Linked DNA regions of Bdellovibrio bacteriovorus. The protein of the gene in region 1 binds, or shares a complex with, the protein of each later gene. Links are inferred from orthologs where the notes say so. Each region holds a gene or a part of one and is shown on either strand. Other genes may lie near its edges.

Evidence for each region.
Region 2: the proteins of secA (region 1) and secY are in contact, whole or in part, in a crystal structure (PDB 3DIN), measured with the Thermotoga maritima proteins. The link is inferred for Bdellovibrio bacteriovorus from one-to-one orthologs. Residues at the interface, in WP_004082002.1 of Thermotoga maritima: Glu261, Ala262, Arg263, Lys300, Ala301, Arg302, Thr303, Ile304, Ile305, Leu323, Tyr324, Asp325, Pro326, Val329, Ser330, Tyr333, Ile336, Lys340, Phe345, Val349, Glu363, Phe364, Tyr374, Ser375, Gly376, Gly377, Glu393, Ile395, Thr482, Ser483; in WP_004081795.1 of Thermotoga maritima: Glu108, Gly109, Glu110, Glu111, Ala236, Glu237, Arg238, Arg239, Ile240, Thr241, Ile242, Gln243, Tyr244, Ala245, Arg246, Arg247, Val248, Thr249, Gly250, Arg251, Arg252, Val253, Tyr254, Gly256, Ala257, Ser258, Thr259, Tyr260, Leu261, Pro262.

Annotation. Positions count from the first base shown.
Region 1 is NZ_CP020946.1:3,536,691-3,545,264, forward strand. The notes cover bases 4,222-7,418. They hold secA (preprotein translocase subunit SecA), read right to left. Parts: upstream 7,089-7,418; coding sequence 4,422-7,088; downstream 4,222-4,421. Other genes in these bases: B9G79_RS16955 (hypothetical protein), read right to left, coding at 4,222-4,301; B9G79_RS16965 (tRNA (cytidine(34)-2'-O)-methyltransferase), read right to left, coding at 7,219-7,418. Also shown: B9G79_RS16925 (acyl-CoA synthetase), read left to right, coding at 1-488; B9G79_RS16930 (hypothetical protein), read left to right, coding at 562-1,086; B9G79_RS16935 (matrixin family metalloprotease), read left to right, coding at 1,153-1,809; B9G79_RS16940 (hypothetical protein), read left to right, coding at 1,814-2,506; B9G79_RS16945 (outer membrane protein assembly factor BamE), read right to left, coding at 2,511-2,954; B9G79_RS16950 (hypothetical protein), read right to left, coding at 3,041-3,646; more of B9G79_RS16955, read right to left, coding at 3,627-4,221; more of B9G79_RS16965, read right to left, coding at 7,419-7,701; B9G79_RS16970 (gamma-glutamylcyclotransferase family protein), read right to left, coding at 7,694-8,296; B9G79_RS16975 (P-II family nitrogen regulator), read left to right, coding at 8,548-8,574. UniProt on the Escherichia coli protein: Required for protein export, interacts with the SecYEG preprotein conducting channel.
Region 2 is NZ_CP020946.1:914,103-917,032, reverse strand. It holds secY (preprotein translocase subunit SecY), read right to left. Parts: upstream 2,165-2,930; coding sequence 836-2,164; downstream 1-835. Other genes in the region: rpsE (30S ribosomal protein S5), read right to left, coding at 2,810-2,930; rpmD (50S ribosomal protein L30), read right to left, coding at 2,604-2,789; rplO (50S ribosomal protein L15), read right to left, coding at 2,164-2,601; B9G79_RS04500 (adenylate kinase), read right to left, coding at 201-836; rpmJ (50S ribosomal protein L36), read right to left, coding at 1-71. UniProt on the Escherichia coli protein: The central subunit of the protein translocation channel SecYEG. Consists of two halves formed by TMs 1-5 and 6-10.

The DNA.
Region 1 (8,574 bases):
GCCGCGAGCTGGGGGCCAATCAGGTGGGCGAACTGCTCTTACGCGGTCCGATGATCATGCAGGGCTACTGGCACAACGAAAAGGCCACGCAAGAAACCATCAAAGAAGGCTGGCTTTGCACCGGCGATCTGGTTCGTCGTGATGACGAAGGTTATTATTATGTTGTCGGACGCAAAAAAGACATGTTCATTTCGGGTGGAGAAAACGTGTACCCGCCCGAAGTGGAGCAGATCCTGCGTTCCCACCCCGGCGTCTTAGAGGCGGCGGTCATTGGCATTCCGGATGACAAATGGGGCGAGGTCGGCAAAGCCTTTGTGGTTCGCAGCAGCAATGACCTGACGCCGGAAACCCTGCACCAGCACTGCGTTCAGAACCTGGCGAAGTTCAAAATTCCCAAACATTTCGTGTTTTTGCCGAGCCTTCCCAAAGGGGACAGCGGCAAAATTCTGAAGCGCGTTCTAGCGGAAACGGTGAATCAAAGCTTCTAACAGGTCCGTCATTTTCAGTTATACAAACGCCCTTACGGGGGTTATACAAAGGCCACGTAACCGGAGACTTTCTATGAAAAAACTGATGATGGGCCTGATGTTGGCCGTAAATCTGATTTCCCTCAACGCCTTGGCAGACAAGCAATTCGTGGGCGCTGGCAAATTCTATGATCTTATTGCTGATTACAAAACTGTTTGTAAATCTGCAGAGTGCACCAAGCCGTATCGTGAGATGATCGTTTACACAAACGGCGTGCGTGATTCCTTCCTGACAAAATTCCAATTCTCTAAGCTTGAGCGTATCTCTGACAAGCAAGCCTTCATCTGGATAGACACTGTCCTGCAAGGCGACTTCCACGCTGACGGCAAGACCGTTTTGGAAGAAGTCGTGGCGATCTTTAAAGGGACTTCCCTGGTTGCTTACAAAGTCGATTACAGCCAGTTGGCTTGGTATGTCGGCGCTTGTGGCTGGGATGGCGAAAGCATGTCGGGTTTGGAAAAATGCCCGATGGGTAAAATCCATGAGTCCAGCTTTGTGTCCCCGGATTTCAAAACCTATATCCGCAACGACGACGACATCGCCGACTTCTATAACTAGGTCCTAGGTCGAGTATTCATTTCTTGTCAGGTTGCGCGTGGAAAACTCGTGTAAACTGACAAGTATATGTTCAAGTGGATCGTCCTTTCTGTAACCCTTCTATCTTTGTGCGCCTGTGAAAAGGGCCCCAGTCTTGGGCCCGGCGACGACGATCTATTAGCCAGTGAAAACCAGGCCGACTGCGGATTTGTGCAAAATTCTTATGGTCAGCGCATCTCCTGGAAGTCCAACATCCCTGTAAAATTAAAGCTTCACAGCAGTTATCCTTTGGAATTCGAAGATGCGCTTAACAAAGCAGCCCAGCACTGGAATGATGCTGCCGGCATGACTTTGTTCACCTTCAGTCGTGTGACCGACTCTCAGGCAAACACCGCCGCCAAGGACAGCAAAAGCACTGTGCACGTCCTGACGGAATGGCCGTGGCAGGAAGCTCCGAAAAAGAACTATCAGGCGTTGACCACCCTTTACTGGCGATCAAACCAGATTTATGAAGCCGATCTGATTCTGAACGAACAGTTCTTTAACTTCTTTACTTACGACATCCCATCCATGGGTTCAGGTGTGCATCTTGAAAGTTTGATGGTGCACGAACTGGGGCATGTGTTGGGCCTCAAACACCGCGACAACACCGTGGCCAGTGTTATGTGGAGTATTTTAAGTTCAGACACAATCCGCAACACCCTGACTCAGGCGGATCGTGATACAATAAAGTGCGAGTATTAATATTATGAAGAGACAAAAGTCACCGCTGCAAAAAATGTCGCGCATGATGAGCCTGATTTTACTGATGGCGGCTCTTCCCTTTGCTTTGCACGTACTGAATGAAAAGCTTTCCCCGCAGCGCAAAGTCGCCTCTGACGGAGGCTTAAGCTCGGTGGGCACGGTCTCTGACAGCTTTGACTTAAGCGAAGCCACCCCTGAGGAATTCAGAAAAGCCTTCAAGTACCAGGTTCTTAAAAATGTCGAGCTGGATCAGTTCAGCGAGGGTCCGGGCATCAAGCTGGGGCTGTTCCTGATGAAAAGTCCGGCCGGGTCCCGCGTGTTTGTGTGTGACCGCTATCCCACCGTGGATCTGCTGTTCTCAGCAGAAGGCGTGGCAATTTCCGGTGAAATTCCAAAGATGGTCGTGCGCATCCCGTGCGTGGTCAGCGATGACCAGAACCATATCGCCGCTTTCCCGATTCCGTTTGCGCGGATCTTCGCAAGCCCGGTCAGTGATTTTGAATTCGACATCACCGCCCCTGGCATTCGTGAGGGTGGCAAAATCTATTTCCGCAATGTCGTGGATGAATGGCCGCGCGAATGGGCCTGGACCGGTGTGAAATTTTACGGGAAGGATGCTTCAGACACTTTAGAGATCACCGGCTATGAAGTGATCTCTGTTCTGGGAGAACCCCTGGTATTGCCTCAGGGGCAGTAAGCACTTAACGAACCGGCTCGAAATCAGGAACGTAACGAACCTTGTCTTCACCCTTGGATTTCTTTTCATACTCATCATAGGAACGACGGTGGCCTTCCACATCGCGGGCGATCTGTTCATCGATCTCGCGGTTTTTGCGATCGTTCAATGAATCCATGGCCACGGCATTCTTTTCTGCCGGCGGCTGCCACACATCACCAACATAGATGGCGTTGCCTTCAAAGAACTGCACTTCTTTCACAAACTTGATGCGCTTATCATAAAACACATAAGTCCAGCGGTCCTTGCCATGAAATCTTTGAGTTTGGGTGGGGCTTCCCATCAGATCAAGAACGTCGTCTTTTTCCATTCCAGGCGTGATTTCTTCAAATTGCTTCAGCATGGATGTCTGGCAGGCAGACAGCATCAGGCCAAGCGAAATCAACGGTATAGCCGCATATCGGAGCATACTTCCCCCATTCTTCTAAGGTACCAGCTTCGCCCGTTCCTCGAAAGCGAGCAACTTTCTTTTGTCTCAATATGGGACAGGGATTTTTATTTTTTCAGAATAACCGGATCGGTCAGACTGGCCGGGGCCTGAGGAGCGGACTTTTTATGCCCATCAGCAGCCTCAGAAGCTTCCACCTTTTTTACATCTTCCGGAGTTTCGTACTGACTGCGAACCTTCTTCAGGGTGCGCTTTACGGAAGATCCCAGGCTCATCTGATTTTCCATTTCTTCGATGGACTTTAAATCAATGCGTTCGTATTCACGTTTGTCCGCCAGACCCTTTTCCGGGTAACGGTATTTCAGCAGGGTTCTTTCCCGGTCATAGTCCTTCAGATTCTTTTCCATGTCCTTGTGCAAGGTCATCATGTGGCCCAGAATCTCGTTCACCTTGGCGGGATCCTTGGTGTGCTGCTTTTCCAGAATCAGCTTTTGAATTTCAGTTTCACCGGCTTTAATTTTGGCTTCCAAGGCCGCCACACGGGCCTGAACCACGCCATACCTGTCCTCGCGGGATTTGACTTCTTTCGGAGCGGCTTCCTTCTTTTCGCCGTGGCCTCCGCCATGCTCTTCACCCCCGCTGGCCAAAGCCACGGAAGCAGACAAAAGAATTGTCAAAAAGCTTAACGAAATTTTAGGAACCAGACAGGACATCTTGCCTCCAGGAAATTTTAAAAGGCAGATACTTTATTCGGTTGATCAGGACAGAGGCTTTAGCCGGAGTCAGGCCCCGCAACACAAGTCTTCCGCCTCCCACATTTGCCAGCAATCCCGCCACATCCCAGCCAAAGCGGGAATCGGTCATGGCTTCGCGCAATTGAGCCAGCAGTCGACTGGACTCGATGCCATCGATAGTGACCGTATAGGCCAAGGGCCCTGAAACCGTATCCGCGTTGGCAAAGTCAGTGACGTCAGAAAAATCGGCGGTGTCTGAAGACATCGGTGCCGGTTCAGAGGCTGGCTGCGAATTCACCGAATCCAAAGTCTGACTGAAATCGTAAGGGGCTTCTTCCATCGGTGGAACATCCCCCGGAACTTCCACAGGTTCGGCATAAGAAACATTCTCTTGTGGAGGCGCATTCATCTCCGGATCCTGCGACGGCTCGTAAGCCTGCTCGGCATACTGCTGATCATTGGAATAAGGCTGATCCTGATAGGATTGTTCCGGGATGGAGTTGTCAGGAGTGAAGGTTTCCTGCGCAGCAGAGAAATCCTGAATCGGCGGGACAAAGTCATTTCCAGGCTGCTGGAAATCCTGTCCCCCCTGAAAATCGGCCGGAGCTTCTGGCTCCGGCTCGTGTTGTGCCATTTCTGGCTGTCCATTCCAGTCGACAAAGAAAACCGCATTGCAGTGGGAACACGTGAAAAGAGTCCCCAGATGCTTATCAAGAATCTCTACCGGTTGGTGGCAACTTGGACAAGAAGCCAATTATCTTTTTCCCTTCGAATCTTTGTCCATGCGGCGACGCTCTTCACGGTTCATCGGACGATCATCACGAGGACCGCTTTGGAAAGTCATCTTACGCTTGGGAGCCTCTTCAGTCTCTGGCAGGCTGTGACCGATATCCGCTTCGCTAGGAGATGAATAATCCAATTCATCCAAGTCAGCTTCTTCCGGACGCAGGCTTTCCAGAACTTCCTGCTCGTTCTGCTGGGCCACCAGTTGAACGCGCATCACTTTCTCGATGGCATCCGACTTGATGGTGTTGTTCAAAGTCTCAAAGGCTTTGAACGCCTCTTTTTTGTACTCGATCAAAGGATCTTTCTGCGCGTAACCACGCAATGAGATACCTTCTTTCAGTTTGTCGATCACGTACAAGTGGTTCTTCCAGTGATGATCAATGCTTTGCAGAAGGATCATTTTCTGAACCTGCTCAAAGAACGGACCCATGGAATTTTTCTGACGATCCCAGACTTCTTTCACGCCGGATTTCACAGCGTCGGTCACCGTTTCAGTGTTCACAGCCATGGTCGCAAAGTCGATTTTGAAACCGAAGCTTTGTGCCAGGGAGTTATTCAGACCTTCCAGGCTCCACTCTTCTTTTTTGCCGCCTTCAGGGATGTGGGTATCCAACAAATTGGAAACAACATCACCCAGCCAGTCCAGAGTGGTTCTTTCGATTTCCTGACCTTCCAAAACCTTGCGGCGCATGCCATAGATCGCGTTTCTCTGCGCATTCATCACAGAGTCGTATTCCATCAGGTTTTTACGGATATCAAAGTTGTGACCTTCAACCTTGCGCTGAGCGCCTTCGATCGCGTTGGTCACCATTTTGGCTGTGATTGGTTCATCCTCAGGGATGTTCAGCATTTCCATGATTTTCTGGATGCGCTCACCATTGAAGATTCTCATCAGCTTGTCTTCCAAAGACAGATAGAATCTGGATTCACCCGGATCCCCCTGACGACCGGAACGACCACGCAACTGGTTGTCGATACGGCGGGATTCGTGACGTTCAGTACCGATGATGTACAAACCACCCACGGCACGAACTTCCGCACGCTCCGCTTCAACCTGAGGTTTGATCTTCTGAACCGCTTCCGCGAATTCCGGAGAATCATCATTGCCCACTTGTGCCTTTGCCAGCATGTCAGCGTTACCGCCCAGCATGATGTCAGTACCACGACCGGCCATATTGGTGGCGATGGTCACAGCCCCTTTGCGGCCCGCTTGTGCGATGATTTCCGCTTCACGCTCGTGGTGTTTCGCATTCAGAACTTCGTGCTTAACGCCTTCTTTGCGCAGGAACGAGCTCAAAGCTTCGGATTTTTCGATGGATTCAGTACCCACCAGAATCGGCTGACCCTTGGCCATACGCTCTTTGATATCAGCGGTGATGGCTTTGAACTTCGCTTTTTCTGATTTATAAACCACGTCTTCCTGATCCTTACGCTGGATCGGACGGTTGGTCGGAATCACGTTCACTTCAAGATTGTAAATCTTTTTGAACTCAACTGCCTCTGTATCCGCAGTCCCGGTCATGCCAGACAGTTTTTCGTACATACGGAAATAGTTCTGGAAGGTGATGGTCGCCAAAGTCTGATTTTCAGACTTCACTTCAACGCCTTCTTTGGCTTCGATGGCCTGGTGCAGACCATCGCTCCAGCGACGACCCGGCATCAAACGACCGGTGAATTCATCGACGATCACGATCTCGCCGTCCTTGATCATGTATTCCACATCAAGACGATACAGATAGTGAGCTTTCAGACCCTGATACACGTGGTGCAGGATTTCGATGTTTTGCGGATCGTAAAGGTTGGAAAGACCCATCAGCTCTTCGACTTTCGCGTTTCCAGCGTCAGTCAGGGAGGCTGTTTTGGATTTTTCCTCCATGGTGAAGTGAACATCGCGCTTCAGGTGCGGGATGATCTGATTCACAGCATAGTATTTGTCAGTGGAGGATTCCGCAGGACCGGAAATGATCAGCGGCGTACGCGCTTCGTCGACCAGGATGGAGTCGCACTCATCGACGATGGCATAATAGTGAGGTCTTTGAACATAGTCGTTCAAATCAAACTTCATGTTATCGCGAAGATAGTCGAAACCAAGTTCATTGTTGGTGCAGTAAGTGATGTCACAAGCGTACATCTGCTTGCGCTGCTGGTCTGTCAGACCGTGAACGATGATACCCGTGGTAAGACCCAGCCAGCCGTAAAGACGACCCATGTGCTCGGCATCACGACGAACCAGGTAATCATTCACAGTTACAACGTGCACACCGCGACCCGTAAGAGCGTTCAGGTAAACCGGCAAAGTAGCCACCAGGGTTTTACCTTCACCCGTTCTCATCTCGGCGATGTTACCGCGATTCAGAACATAACCACCGATCAACTGAACGTCATAGTGGCGCATTCCCAACACACGCTTAGAGGCTTCACGGCAGACCGCAAATGCTTCCGGCAGGATATCGTGAACTGTTTCGCCTTTCTTCAGTCTCTCTTGAAACTCGGGAGTCTTGGCTTTGAGTTGATCATCCGTAAGAGCTGCCATCTGAGGTTCCAGGGCATTGATACGATCCACAGTGGGCTGGATCTTTTTCATCTCGCGGTCGTGCTTCGTTCCGAACATTTTTGTCAAAATTTGTGTAACCATAGCCTATGAGGATAGACCCAAATTGACATAAGCGGCAAGGTAAGGGGGCAATTTCTGGATGCGTCATTGACGCGATTTCATTCAGAATTTCAAAGACTTCCTCGAGAGTGACCCCGACCAAAGCCTTAAACTATCGCAATGTAAATCGCACCTGACGAAGACCCTCATAAGCCGCGATCGCCACACTGGTAGCGAGATTCAGGCTGCGAGCCCCCTCCCCAATCATGGGAATGGTGACGGTCTGCTGTGGGTGCTTTTGCAGGAATTCGGGATCCAGTCCTTTGGTTTCTTTACCAAAAACGAACCAGTCTCCGGATTGGTACTGAGGTTCAAAATAGGTGCGCTGGGTCTTGGTGGTGAAAAGCCAGATGCGGGACGGATCTTCGACGTGTTTCCACCAGTCCTCGAAGGTTTCGTGGCGATACCAGGTCAGGTGAGGCCAGTAATCCAGCCCCGCCCGTTTCAAGTTGGTGTCGTTGATCTCAAAACCCATTTTTCCGACAATGTGCAGTTCGCAGTTGGTGCCAACACACGTGCGCCCGATATTTCCGGTGTTTTGCGGGATTTCGGGCTCGATAAGAACAATGCGGAAAAGCTTTTCTGTATTAGGCAAGGTGTCTGTAAACCTCTTGGCCCAGTTTGGACAGCGCCAGTCGACGACCTTTATCGACGATCAGCTCAAGATTCATCAGCTCACGATAGAGCGTCAAATCAATCGGTACAATCTCCCGGCCAGAGGAGCGACCCAGTCTCTGAATATAAGTGACCTGCTTGTCACTGAGTTTGGAAGTCAGCACCGGCTGCTCTTCCATGGAACGTCTCCAGTCTCCGCCTGAAATCACCGTGGCATTCACCGGCAGCTTCAGAGGATTCAGGAAATAGATCCAAGCTTTGACCGGAGCGGACATGCCTTCCGGGTGCACTTCGATCTCTTCTCTGGAGTAAAGGCTCTTGTCAGGATCCAGACGGTTGTAACCGTGGAATTCATCCATCAGGCTCAACAATAAATCGGATCCCTTAAGTTCAATCAGTTGCCCCGGAACCAGGTCAGATCCCCCTTTGACCACAGCCGGGAAGCCCACTTTCAAGCGGTAGGCTGTCGCCTTAACCCTTGCAAATACTGAAGATTCCACGAAATTCTGGATCTTGCTGAAATGGACCATGCCCTCGCAAAAAGAACCGTAAACGAAAAAACGCGTTGTAGTCATTATCCCCCCCGAGTACGACAACAAAGTTTGATTTTCCGAAAAAGAGGTCCCGTGTGTACCAAAAACCACATGGCACCGCAAGCCGCTTTGCCAGGGCATTTTCTTTTTTTCCAAGCAGTGACACTTACTGGTCTGCGTTATTACGAAATTAAAAAAAATAAATGACCTTTCTAGTTTTTGCATTCCTGATTTCCTTTGCTATCCTTTTGAAAATCCAAATTTGGAATTTCTTTTCCTGAACAAAGAAGTAGATGAAAAAAATTGAGGCAATCATAAAA
Region 2 (2,930 bases), 2.6 Mb from region 1 along the record:
CGAATAACGCCTTTTCTTTTAATAACTTTACACTTGTTACAGATAGCCTTAACTGATGGTCTTACTTTCATAATGTCTTCCCATACGCTTATAGTTTCCACTTTTATTAAAAAGTGAAAATTCCAGCAAAAACACGAATGCGGTCCGGCACGCTAACACCGAAAAAACACAAAGTCTAGAGATAAAAATAATACAGCCGTCTATTTTATTATTTTTTCGATCTCTTTATAGACTTCTTCGGTGTCCCTATTTCCGTCCACTTCAGTATATTTGCCTGATTTTTTATAAAACTCTTTTAGGGGGCTTGTGAACTCTTCATAAGTCTTCAGGCGGGTCTCAATAACCTCTGCCTTGTCATCATTCCGTTGAATGACCTCACCACCGCACAAATCACATTTGCCCTCTACTTTGGAGGGCTTACTGACTATATGATAGACAGCGCCGCAATTTTTACAAACGCGTCTGCCAGTCAGCCTGTCCATCAGGATTCTCATGGGAACTTCAAGGAAGATCGCCTTCCCGATGGATAGATTCATTTTTACAAGTAATTCATCTAGAGCCTGGGCCTGAGCCACAGTTCTAGGGAAACCATCTAAAATAAAGTTTTGGATGCCTTTTTGGAGAACTTCTTCAACCATGCCGATAACGATGCTATCTGGCACTAGCTGACCTTTATCCATAAATTCCTGGGCTTTTTTGCCGAGGTCCGTCTGCCCTTTAATGGCTGCTCTGAATAGATCGCCAGTGCTGATCTGTGTCATTCCCTGGCGTTTAATCAAAAGCTCAGACTGCGTACCTTTACCGGCCCCCGGGGCACCAAACAGGATCAAGTTCATTAGAACTGAACCCTTCTGCTACGGATCTTAGCACCCTTAAGGAAGCCCTCATATTTCTGAGTGATCATATGAGACTGGATCTGTTGAGCAGTGTCCAAAGCAACACCCACCAAGATCAACAAGCTAGTACCACCAAAGTGGAACGGAACGTTGAACTGGTTCACCATGATGCCTGGAAGAATACAAATAGTACAAAGGTAGATACAACCTACTACGTTTACGCGCTCCAAAACTCTTTGGATGTAGTCTGCAGTGGATTTACCAGCACGAACGCCAGGAACGAAACCACCGTATTTTTTCAGGTTGTCTGCCACGTCGTTCGGATTGAATACGATCTCTGTGTAGAAGAAGGAGAAGAAGACAATCAAAGCCACGAACATGATGTTGAAGATGGTACCGGAAGGATTCAAAGAATCCTGAAGGGCCTTCAACCAAGGCGTGTTCACGAATTGAGCCATTGTCGCCGGGAACATCAACAAAGAGCTCGCGAAGATTGGCGGGATCACACCAGAGATATTAAGTTTGATAGGAAGATGAGAGGTCGGAGTCTGCATGGATTGCATGCCGCCACCGCCCTGTCTTTGAGAGTACTGAACTGTGATTCTACGCTGAGCCACTTCCATATAGATAACGGCTGCGATGATCGCCACCATAAAGGCAACCAACAAAAGAACCAATGCAAAACGCATTTCGCCTGTGCGAACAAGCTCCCAAAGCTGTTGAGCACCACCAGGGATCGCAGCAGCGATACCAGTGAAGATGATCAGTGAAGTACCGTTACCGATACCACGCTCTGTGATCTGCTCACCCAACCACATGATAAAGCAGGTACCTGCTGTCAATGTGATGATAGTCATGATTTGGAATGGAAGGAATGCCACAGTTGGAGCGATCACCAAAGGATGTCCATCCGGGCTTGTGGAGTTCATCAACCACGTGCTGATACCGTAACCTTGGATAATCGCCAAAGCCACCGTCGCATAACGAGTGTACTGGTTGATTTTACGACGACCTTGCTCCCCTTCTTTCTTAAGAGCTTCCAGATACGGGATCGCAGAAGTCAAAAGTTGGAAGATGATGGAAGAGGAGATGTAAGGCATGATTCCCAGTGCAAAGATACTGAACTGGGAAAGAGCTCCACCTGTGAAGGTATTAAATAGGCCAAAAATTCCACGGCTTTGAGCCTGGAAAAAAGAGAGCACCGCAGATCCGTCTACTCCAGGAGTCGGAACGTGTACACCAATTCTGTAGATGGCCAAAAGGGCCAATGTGAACAAGATGCGCTTACGAAGATCAGAATTTTTTGCGATGCTCTCAATTGCAGACACTACTTAATTACCTCGACTTTGCCGCCAGCAGCTTCAATAGCTTTCTTAGCGCTTTCTGAGAATTTATGAGCTTTTACAGTCAAAGCTGTTTTAAGCTCGCCATTTCCCAAAATCTTAACAGCGCCTTTGGAAATAAGTCCAGCAGCGTGTAGAGATTCAGGAGTGACTTCTCCAGAAAATTTAGCAAGTTGGCCAACGTTTACAATCTCAAAGTTGTTTGCGAAAGCTACGTTGCTGAAACCAAACTTAGGAAGACGACGGTGCATAGGTGTTTGACCACCCTCGAAGCCACGACGCACTGTCCCGCCTGTGCGAGCCAATTGACCCTTGTGACCTTTGGTAGAAGTGCCGCCCATGCCAGAACCGATACCACGACCGATTCTTTTTGGAGCATGCTTGGATCCTGCCTTAGGTGCCAATGTTTTAAGCAAGCTCATGATTACCCCTTAACTTCAACATCAAGAAGATGTTGAACTTTCATGATATTACCACGTGCCGCAGCAGAATCTTTCACTTCAACAGTTTGGTGAAGTTTCTTAAGACCAAGAACGCGAACTGCGTCCTTTTGATCCTGCGTGCATTTGATAGTTGATCTTTTCAAAGTTACTACGAATGTTTTAGCCATTTTTGCCACCAGTCCGCGAATTAAAGCTGTTGTTTCAACTGCTTCAAGCCGTCGATTGTTGCTCTTACAGCGTTGTGCGGGTTACGAGTACCAACACACTTAGTAAGAATGTCTTTTACACCTACAGATTCAAGAACGGCA